DNA from 3 places in the Psychrobacillus sp. FSL H8-0483 genome. Region 1 is predicted to be linked to each of the others. Evidence: riboswitches for the same ligand, from Rfam matches in the RefSeq annotation. Region 1 holds a riboswitch; each other region holds the start of a gene.

Region 1 (3,211 bases):
CGCCAGCAATTACGGCGCAAATAATGGCGTATGGTAATTGTGTTATAACGTGGTCAATGACATTTACCCCTGCTCCAGTTGCTGACATAATCGTAGTATCTGAAATAGGAGAGCAATGGTCTCCAAAAACTGCTCCAGCCAATACAGCTGCAAGAACTGGCAATAATAATTCGGGTTCTATGGCCATTATAATACTTGCTCCAATTGGTAATAAAATCCCGAAAGACCCCCATGACGAACCTGTTGCAAATGCCATAAACGCTGTTAAGACAAATAATAGGAAAGGAATGACCCCAACTGGGATATTGTTTTCCGTTACCAACGTAGCTAAAAACGCACCTGTTTCTAATTCATTGATTAAAAATGACAATGCCCACGCAAATACGAGTATAAAGATTGCTGGTAGCATAGAGTTAACACCTGTGACTAGAGCTTTCCATACATTGCTAATGTTAGCACCCGGATTTGTTTTAAATTGACGTAAATACAATAATACAGCTAAAGTACTTGCTGTTAATCCTCCGATAAGTAGAGAAAATGGAACATTCATATTTTCAAAAATCACCAGTAGATTAAATTCTCTTCCAGACAGGTTGTAGCCTGTCCAAAACATGGCTAATAGTGTTACAACAACTAATGAAATGATAGGCAGTACTAGGTCAATTACTTTACCATATTTATTTTCCGGGAAATCCCCTTGAAGATCCCCTGGATTTGTTTTCTCCAAGTCGAATAGTTGACCTGTTTCTATCGCTCTTTTTTCATGTTTTTTCATCTCTAATATATCAAAGTCTGTCCATGCAATAAAAAATACCATGGATAGAGTTGCAATTACATAAAAATTCATTGGCGCCATTAACATAAATGCCTGTAAGGGTGTATACTCAGTTATTGCGTGTGTCGTAAAAATAACCCCTAGCTGTGAAATTAAAAAAGCGCCCCAGCTGGAAACTGGTGATACCACGCAAACTGGTGCAGAAGTAGAATCGATAAAATAAGCCAGCTTTGCACGTGATACTTTATGTGAATCAGTAATAGGTCTTGCAATTTGTCCAACTGCTAGTGCATTAAAATAATCATCTACAAATATGATGATTCCTAAAAATACAGTAAGTAGCTTTGAACCACGTCTTGTCTGAATTCTTTTTACCGCCCACGCAGCAAATGCCTCACTCCCACCAGACAAACTAACAAATGCTGTCACAACGCCTAATAACAATATAAAGAGTAATATATAAATATTATGCGTATTTAACCCTTCATCCCAAAAAGAAGTTTTAAAAGATTCCCATAAGAGTATGAACGAATCTACAGGAGCAAAACTCTCTACAAGAAACGCAGCGGAAACAATCCCAACTCCTAATGATAATAAAACCCTTTTTGTGACTAAAACCATAATAATTGCTAATAATGGTGGTACTAAAGAAAAAATTGTATTCTCCAAAACCTGCTCCTCCTCAAAATAAAAAAAGCCACCCTAATTATTATAGGTTGGCTTCTACTATTGAATTTAAGTATTAAAACTTTTATCCATATTTTTGTAGCTCCCCATTTATATGAATCATATAAATGACAGTGTTATTTTTATTCAAAATAACCCCAACTAAATATCGTTTGACCAACCATATCTAATTTCGGCAAAACTTCCTTTCGTATACGATCCTCGGTGTCACCCTACCGTATAGTACTTTTAAGCTCTGCAGCCTCTACCTATTTTATTCATTTACATTATAGTATCAGTAATTTCTATGCATCTTAATATTTTTTATTTTTCTGGCAACGGTAAGGGTACTTCTACAGATGGAGAATTCCCTTCACCTTTCGTATAAATATACGGTACTTGCCCTTGCACTAATCCCATTGCAACCGGAATATTTTGCTCTACGACACTCATTTTGCTTGCCAATGGAACGATAATTTGGACATTTACTTTTATATGGATACTGACCTCTACATACGCATTATTAATACCAAATTCCTGAATGGTTGGCACTACATTTGATTGGACATTTCCGATTACATGAAACCTTATCGGAATTTTAGGACCTAAGTTACCAATGAGTGGAATATTCGTCGCCTGCCCCATCGGCACGAAAAATACAACTCCCCCTTGATCCTCCATCGTTTGCTTGTCATATTCGATGTCATCTAAATAAGGCAAACTCGATAAATTTCCTTGCTCGGCTTGCTCTAAATGCGATTGTACTAAACTATTTGTATCGGATAGAACACGATTAATGATCTCTGTATTAAATTTCGTTGTGACCATATTTGCACTATCGGATGGCACTTCTTCAATAATATCGTTTACGTCTAATACGTTAGCCGTTCTCGAATTAATGGCTTTACTAATAACCATGGACGCTATTTTATTCGTTTGGACTTCCGCATAGCGAAGATATGTTGGAGTTAGTTGTACATTCACATAATAAAAAACTCCCGCAACCGATAGGATGAAGCATGCAAGAAAAATCGCTAATTTTCGCTGAGTTGTTAATATGGAGAAACGCTTCTTTTTTCGATAGAACAACAAAAAATCCCCCTAGTTACAATATGTAAACGGAGAGATTTTCATGACAAATATATACGTTCTTCTATTTTTCCATACCATTTTACAACATCACGAATCATCTCTGGCATAAAATATTGCTTATTCGCAAACTTTAACGTAGGAAAGAAATAGCCAAATGTAAACATATCCAGCGTAGCTAGCGTATATATGTTATCGAGATTCAACAATTCATCCTTAATAAAAAGGTCACCGAATTCATTTTCTACAAGTTGTTCATACAGCATGGAACCTAAATATTTCCCACGGAAACCAAGCCCTTTCACTTCTAGACTCGGCCATTTATCATTTTTAGAGGTCTCTATTATTTCTAGTAACTCTGATCCGGTCAATGTAATCACACACGGATTAATAGGATGTGGTAGACAACCATGTAAATCACTAGCCGAAATAGGACCTTTAGGTAAATCCGTTAAAAAGATACCTGCGGGAAACATAGCACAGTCAGCATTAGTAAAAGCAATTAACGCCTTTCCAAAAAAACTAGATAAGTCAGAACCACTAAACCATTCCTTTGCTAATAGAGAGCGATTTTCGAATACAATAGAGGAAAGATTCTGATTCCCTATTTGCTCCCATTTTTCTAACTGAAGTTCTGCCTCTTTAGGAACCGGTAAATTATCCGTAGGATACAAGGTCGCT
Region 2 (3,211 bases), 240 kb from region 1:
AATGACTTCACAAATCGAGACATCTTTGGATATACGGTTGATAAAGGATGGATGTGTGTTCAAGTATTTTTTATTCGTCAAGGTAAATTAATCGAAAGAGATGTTTCACTATTCCCGATTTATCGTGATCCAGAAGAGGAGTTCCTGACATTTTTAGGTCAATTTTATGCCAAGCCAGAACATATTAAACCAAAAGAAATATTTGTTCCGATTAATACAGACTTGCATTTAGCTTCGGAGCTATTACAAATGAAAGTGATTATTCCGCAAAAAGGTACAAAAAAAGATTTAGTTGATTTGGCAGAAAAAAATGCAGTATTAGCATTAAGCGAAAAGTTTCATTTGATTGAAAGACGTGAGGAACGAACGATAGGTGCGGTAGAGGAATTAGGAGATATAATGGGGATTTCAACTCCAAATCGAATAGAAGCCTTTGATAATTCGCATATCCATGGTACGGACGCTGTTTCTGCTATGGTTGTTTTTGTAGATGGAAAAGCGTACAAAAAAGATTATCGTAAATATAAAACGAAGACTGCCGCGAAGCATGATGATTATGGTGCTATGAGAGAAGTTGTTCGTAGAAGATATACAAGAGTTCTAAAAGATCAATTACCTTTACCAGATTTAATCATTATTGATGGAGGGAAAGGACAAATAGAGGCTGCTCGTGAAATCATCGAAGATGAATTGGGCCTAGATGTTCCGATTGCTGGCCTTGCGAAAGATGGGAAGCACCAAACCTCTCAGCTTTTGTATGGAGACCCAATTGACATGATTCCGATGAAGCGTACGAGCGAAGCATTTTATTTACTCCAACGTATTCAGGATGAAGTGCACCGATTTGCTATTACATTCCATCGTCAACAACGTGGAAAGCATACAATAGCTTCTTCGTTAGACGGGATAGAAGGAATCGGACCAAAACGAAAAAAACTATTACTAAAGCATTTTGGATCTTTAAAGAAGATGGAAGCTGCTAGTAAAGAAGAGTATATAGATGCTGGACTTTCCAGTAAGCTCGCAGACGTTATGATAAATCATTTTAATAAAAATTCGTTGTCTTCAGAATAATGTTGTGTTATGGTTGAAACAATTTAATATTCACTATTCAAAAGTGAAGATAGAGGTGCGAATTAACAAGAGTACTCATCAGGAGGATGAAAAGTTCCTAGGATTGTTGAGAAAAGGGTTATTCGCCGAAATATAGAAAAGCTTTTCCTTTTCTATGTTGGTCCTGCATTTAAGAGATGTAGGATTGTCAGAATTTGATATTCTGGAGGGCTATCTCACATGGACAATTACTTTTTGACCGTGTATGAGACAATGCTTTTCACAATATGTGAAAAGCATTTTTTAATCCTTGCAGATAAAAAAGGGAGATAATGTTCATGAGTAAAATTGTTATGAAGTTTGGTGGTACCTCTGTTGGGACTACAGAAAAAATTGCACATGTAGCTAATCGAATACGCAAAGAAAAAGAAAAAGGTCATGATATTGTGGTTGTCGTTTCAGCAATGGGGAAAACGACAGATGAGTTAGTGAAACTAGCACATGAAATAACGGAAAGTCCCACTAAAAGAGAAATGGATATGCTGTTAACCACTGGAGAACAGGTAACGATGTCTTTACTTGCAATCCAATTAAATGCTTTAGACATTGATGCCATTTCTTTAACAGGTTGGCAAGCAGGCTTACAAACAGACAATGTATATAGAAATGCTCGAGTAGAAAATTTGGATGGCTCTAAAATTCTGAACTTGTTAGAGGAAGGTAAAGTAGTCATTGTTGCGGGATTTCAAGGGGTTTCAAGCGATGGAGAAATTACGACGCTTGGTAGAGGTGGATCAGATACAACTGCAGTAGCAATTGCTGTATCAATAGAGGCGGATATTTGTGACATTTATACAGATGTAGAAGGGGTATTCACTTCGGACCCACGATTCGTCCCAAATGCAAGGAAATTAGAGCAGTTGGAATATGACGAAATGCTTGAGCTTGCTAATTTAGGTGCAGGTGTATTGCATCCAAGAGCAGTGGAATTTGCAAAAAACTATAAAATTCCATTAAGAGTTCGTTCCAGCTATGTAGAAAATGAGGGTACTATTTTAAAGGAGGAAGTAGACGTGGAAAAAAATTTAGTAGTTCGTGGAGTAGCATTTGAATCGGATATTGTTCGATTAACGATAGAGTACGAAGTGCCTTTTAACGGTTCGTTAGCTTCTATCTTTACTACACTTGCTAATAATCATATAGATGTAGATATTATTGTTCAATCCATTGTAGATGGTGTAAAACCAACTGTTTCATTTTCTATCAAAAAAGAATCCTTATCAGAAGCAATTACAGTTTTAGAAACTCATAAAGAAGTGCTTGGTTTTACATTTGCTGATTTTGAGGTGGGTCTAGCAAAGGTTTCAATCGTTGGGTCTGGTATGGTTTCTAATCCTGGTGTCGCTGCACAAATGTTCGATCGTTTGCGTAAAGAAAATATTCCGGTGAAAATGGTGAGTACTTCTGAAATAAAAGTTTCCGTCGTGGTACCCCAACAAAATATGATTCTTGCAGCTAATGCTTTACACGATGAATTTAAATTAGGACTTAGCCAGTAAGAAGCGAAAAAAAGCAATGTACATAGTCTATGACATGTACATTGCTTTTCGTTGGATTATTAACTTTTTAAATCCCATTTAATATGAAAAGTAACGATTCCATTCTTTTTTAATTGTTCATCATAGCATTCAGTTAAGTAACCAGATATTTTTTGTTGTTGCTCTGCTAAGAAGCCAGCTTCTAGTCGGTGGCTGCGACTTATCCCGCTTTGGGGTAAATTATACGTATGTAATGTATAGTAAGCAGAATCCTTTGTTGTTTTATCGAGTTCTAGTGTACCCCATCCTGCTTCTTGGAAGAAAGAGATGGCTTCTTCCATCGAATAGAGTGGAAATTTGCGAGCAAGATCTTTTCCAGCCCAATATAATATGTCTTTTTCATGTTTTCCGAGAATAGAAGCAAGCACGTGGTCTCTTATTAATTCATATCCAAAGGAAGTTACATGTGAATGTTCTTTTTCATTCAAGTAGCAACCCATCTTTCCAAAAAAAATATTAATCTATCTTGTTTATTTTATCATAAATAAATTTGTCTTGGTAACCGAATAGTTTGTGAAAAAATAATTCAATCATTATAGGGGAATGAAAGTAGAAAGATT
Region 3 (3,211 bases), 410 kb from region 1:
ATTAAATACTCTACAAACAAATCATCCCTCACCAACCATGCTTCATAAGTTCTTTTAATAAATCGTTCGCCTTCATCAAAACTTGGAAAGGTTTGTTCCATTTCGGTTTTATTTTTTTCAATCATCCAGTCCTGATTGTTCTTTTGATAAAGAAGAAAAACGTTTTCACTTTTATTTTTATACAGAGAACCGAATGAAGAATGTTTTAAATTATATCGATTCCTTTTCGCATCTTCCTGTATTGGCTCCAAATGGAATGTTTCCACTATAAACTGCTGGTAAGCGTCTTTTGTTAAAGAACAACCTGATGCTTTCTGATGTCCCCCACCACCGAAATGTCCTGCAATTTCAGAAACATCGATATGATCATGAATGGTACGAAATGAGATTCTTTTTCCACCCATTATTAATATTGCGATGTAGTCCAGATGTGGATATTCTTTCCCTAGCTCATTTCCTAGCTCTGAATGATACGATTCTGCATGCACGATTCCAACGATATGGTCCCCTACTTCTGCTTGTACAATCTCTCTTTTTTTCCGACGAATATATCGTTCAATCTTGTCTTCTTCCATGTTCAGTATTTTCTTTTCGAATTCATCAAAATCAAAATGTTCACTTGAACGAAGTCTTTCCATCATCTTTTCTTCAAATTCTTCCATCGATACTAAAAAGAAGAGTGCGTTAAGTGAATGAGCTTGGTGGTTCTCGTTCTTCTCCCATTCCCATGTATCATACTGCCTAACTAACTCTACAAATTCTGTTATAGCATCTAATGGTTCCAACAGTTCATGTGTAACCAAATATTCATATAATAATGAGGTAGCAGACGTTAATTTACCTTCATTATCTTCCACTAAAACATATCCCCACTCATAATCATTCAAATGTAAAGCAGTTTTGTGGTGATCAAGTAGTTGGATTTTCCCTTTTGCATGATAAAAATCGTTGAGCCTTTTTTCATTTTCTTCATTCGGAGACAAATCAGTAATAAATAAAAACGTATCTGGAGGATCATGTTCCAAAAAGAATTCAATCTCTCGATTAAGAGACGATACCGAATTATATCGCACCTTCACTTGCTTACCGAAAGCAAGTTTTGCTAAAATGCCACATCCTACCCCATCTAAATCATTATGAGACAATAATTTATACATCATCTTCACCTCAAAAGTAGTATGGCTTTTATATGTCAAACTTATTGATAGTAACTGTTGCTTTATACTTAATCAATGGACAAAGTTAAGAGTAGCAAGCAAATCAATTGATTAAAAATCTAAATTTTAATCCTAAAATAAATTAATTTTAGATATTAACAGGTCAACTATTGCAATTCCATAAGAAAACAGGTACTATTTCTATAATTAAATAATCACTTATTTCAAGAACTTTTGAAGTAAGGATAGAGGCGCAAAGACCATCAGTACACAAATGGAGGATAATGAGATCCTAGGACAATTGTCGAAAGGGGAATTTGCCGAAGCGGAAAGAATCTCATTTTTCTTGAAGCTGGTTCTGTTGTTGAATAAACACTTAATTGTCATATAGGAAACTGTATGGAGGGCTATCTTACGCAAAGAAATAATTTATTGTTTCTAATGCAACAACGAGCCCTCGTTGTTGCTTTTTTGCGTTAATTTACTAACTGCCCTTCTCCCTCTGTTTTTAATAAAAAAATATAGGATGTGGAGAAGTAATGAATTTCGGACAAATTTTAACTGCTATGGTGACTCCTTTTGATGAACATGAGGAGATTGATTTCCAAGCTACAAGAAACTTAATCAATTATTTAATCGCTAATGGAACAGAAGGTTTAGTGGTTTCTGGTACAACAGGAGAGTCTCCAACGCTAACAGAAGAAGAAAAGGTCGAGTTATTCAAATTTACAGTGGAAGTAGTAAATGGAAGAATTCCGGTAATTGCTGGTACTGGATCGTACAACACAAAAGAATCAATGAAATTAACAAAACTTGCGGAAGATGCAGGTGTCGATGGCATTATGCTCGTTGCCCCATACTATAGCAAACCATCACAAGAAGGATTATATCAACACTTTAGGACAATTGCGGAGGTCACATCTTTACCGATTATGCTATATAATATTCCCGGACGCAGTGTTGTCAACATGTCAGTTGAAACAGTCATTCGTCTTTCCAAAATACCAAATATTGTATCCATTAAAGAAGCAAGCGGTAATTTAGATATAATGGCCGAAATTATTGATCATACACCGGAAGATTTTTCATTGTACAGCGGGGATGATGGTTTAACGATTCCAGTGTTATCAATAGGCGGAACAGGTGTCATCTCAGTAGCGTCCCATGTCATAGGGAATGAAATGCAAGCGATGATTAAAAATTTCAAAATTGGTAATATCCAAGAGGCAGCTAAGGAACATCGTAGACTACTACCAATAATGAAAGCACTATTTGCTGCTCCAAATCCAACGCCTGTAAAAGCAGCTTTAAATTTAAAAGGCGTCCCTGTCGGTGGTGTCCGCTTACCTATGGTTCCTTTAAACGATGAACAACTTAGCGCACTGCAGCAAGTACTAAATGTATAAGAGTAAAATTTAACAGTGCCTATACAAAAGATATGTTTTTACAAGAAGAGCGAATTCCAGATTGAATGGGAATTCGCTCTTCCATATTTATTCGAACTCCAACCAAGCAACTACCTCGCAATGAGCCTGGTGCTGAGTTATTAATTCTTATTCAAGAAAAAATACGTTATCCCGCCCTTATAGGAGTGGGAAACCTATACTGAAACACGTAAAACTATAACGTATTTTCCGTTTCAGCTTCCCATCGGTTAATTTCATCTCTTACGATCGGCGCAACTTCTGTTCCTAATAGCTCTATAGCTTTTAACACATCTTCATGTGGCATTGAACCGACTGGTACGTGGAGCATAAAACGTGTAATGCCAACATTTTTACGAAGGAAAATGATTTTTTCCGCTACTGTAGATACGTCACCTACGTACAAAGCACCTTCTAAACTACTCGCTTCATCAAAAGTTTTACGCGTATATGGTCCCCAACCGCGTTCTTTTGCTAAAACATTCATTACCTGCGCAGTAGGTGGGAAAAATTTCTCTTTTGCACTCACTGTTGTCTCGCCTACAAAGCCATGAGAATGAGAAGCTACCTTTAGCTTCGTAACGTCATGGCCAGCCTGTTTTGCTGCTCGTTTATATAGGTCAACGATGG

Evidence for each region. Region 1 has a riboswitch for lysine ahead of MHB48_RS14755 (Na+/H+ antiporter NhaC family protein). Riboswitches for the same ligand answer to the same signal wherever they lie in the genome.
Region 2: linked by a shared signal. The riboswitch ahead of MHB48_RS13520 (aspartate kinase) and the one ahead of MHB48_RS14755 (Na+/H+ antiporter NhaC family protein) in region 1 are both predicted to bind lysine.
Region 3: linked by a shared signal. The riboswitch ahead of dapA (4-hydroxy-tetrahydrodipicolinate synthase) and the one ahead of MHB48_RS14755 (Na+/H+ antiporter NhaC family protein) in region 1 are both predicted to bind lysine.

The regions. Positions count from the first base shown of each region.
Region 1 is NZ_CP152052.1:3,055,153-3,058,363, forward strand. Features, by position in the region: gene MHB48_RS14755 (Na+/H+ antiporter NhaC family protein) at 1-1,444, opposite strand, end outside; lysine riboswitch at 1,534-1,717, opposite strand; gene yunB (sporulation protein YunB) at 1,766-2,500, opposite strand; gene MHB48_RS14765 (bifunctional UDP-sugar hydrolase/5'-nucleotidase) at 2,572-3,211, opposite strand, start outside.
Region 2 is NZ_CP152052.1:2,817,662-2,820,872, reverse strand. Features, by position in the region: gene uvrC (excinuclease ABC subunit UvrC) at 1-1,074, shown strand, start outside; lysine riboswitch at 1,117-1,295, shown strand; gene MHB48_RS13520 (aspartate kinase) at 1,392-2,612, shown strand; gene MHB48_RS13515 (YslB family protein) at 2,672-3,079, opposite strand.
Region 3 is NZ_CP152052.1:3,467,604-3,470,814, forward strand. Features, by position in the region: gene MHB48_RS16945 (oligoribonuclease) at 1-1,157, opposite strand, end outside; lysine riboswitch at 1,396-1,575, shown strand; gene dapA (4-hydroxy-tetrahydrodipicolinate synthase) at 1,697-2,563, shown strand; gene MHB48_RS16955 (LLM class flavin-dependent oxidoreductase) at 2,778-3,211, opposite strand, start outside.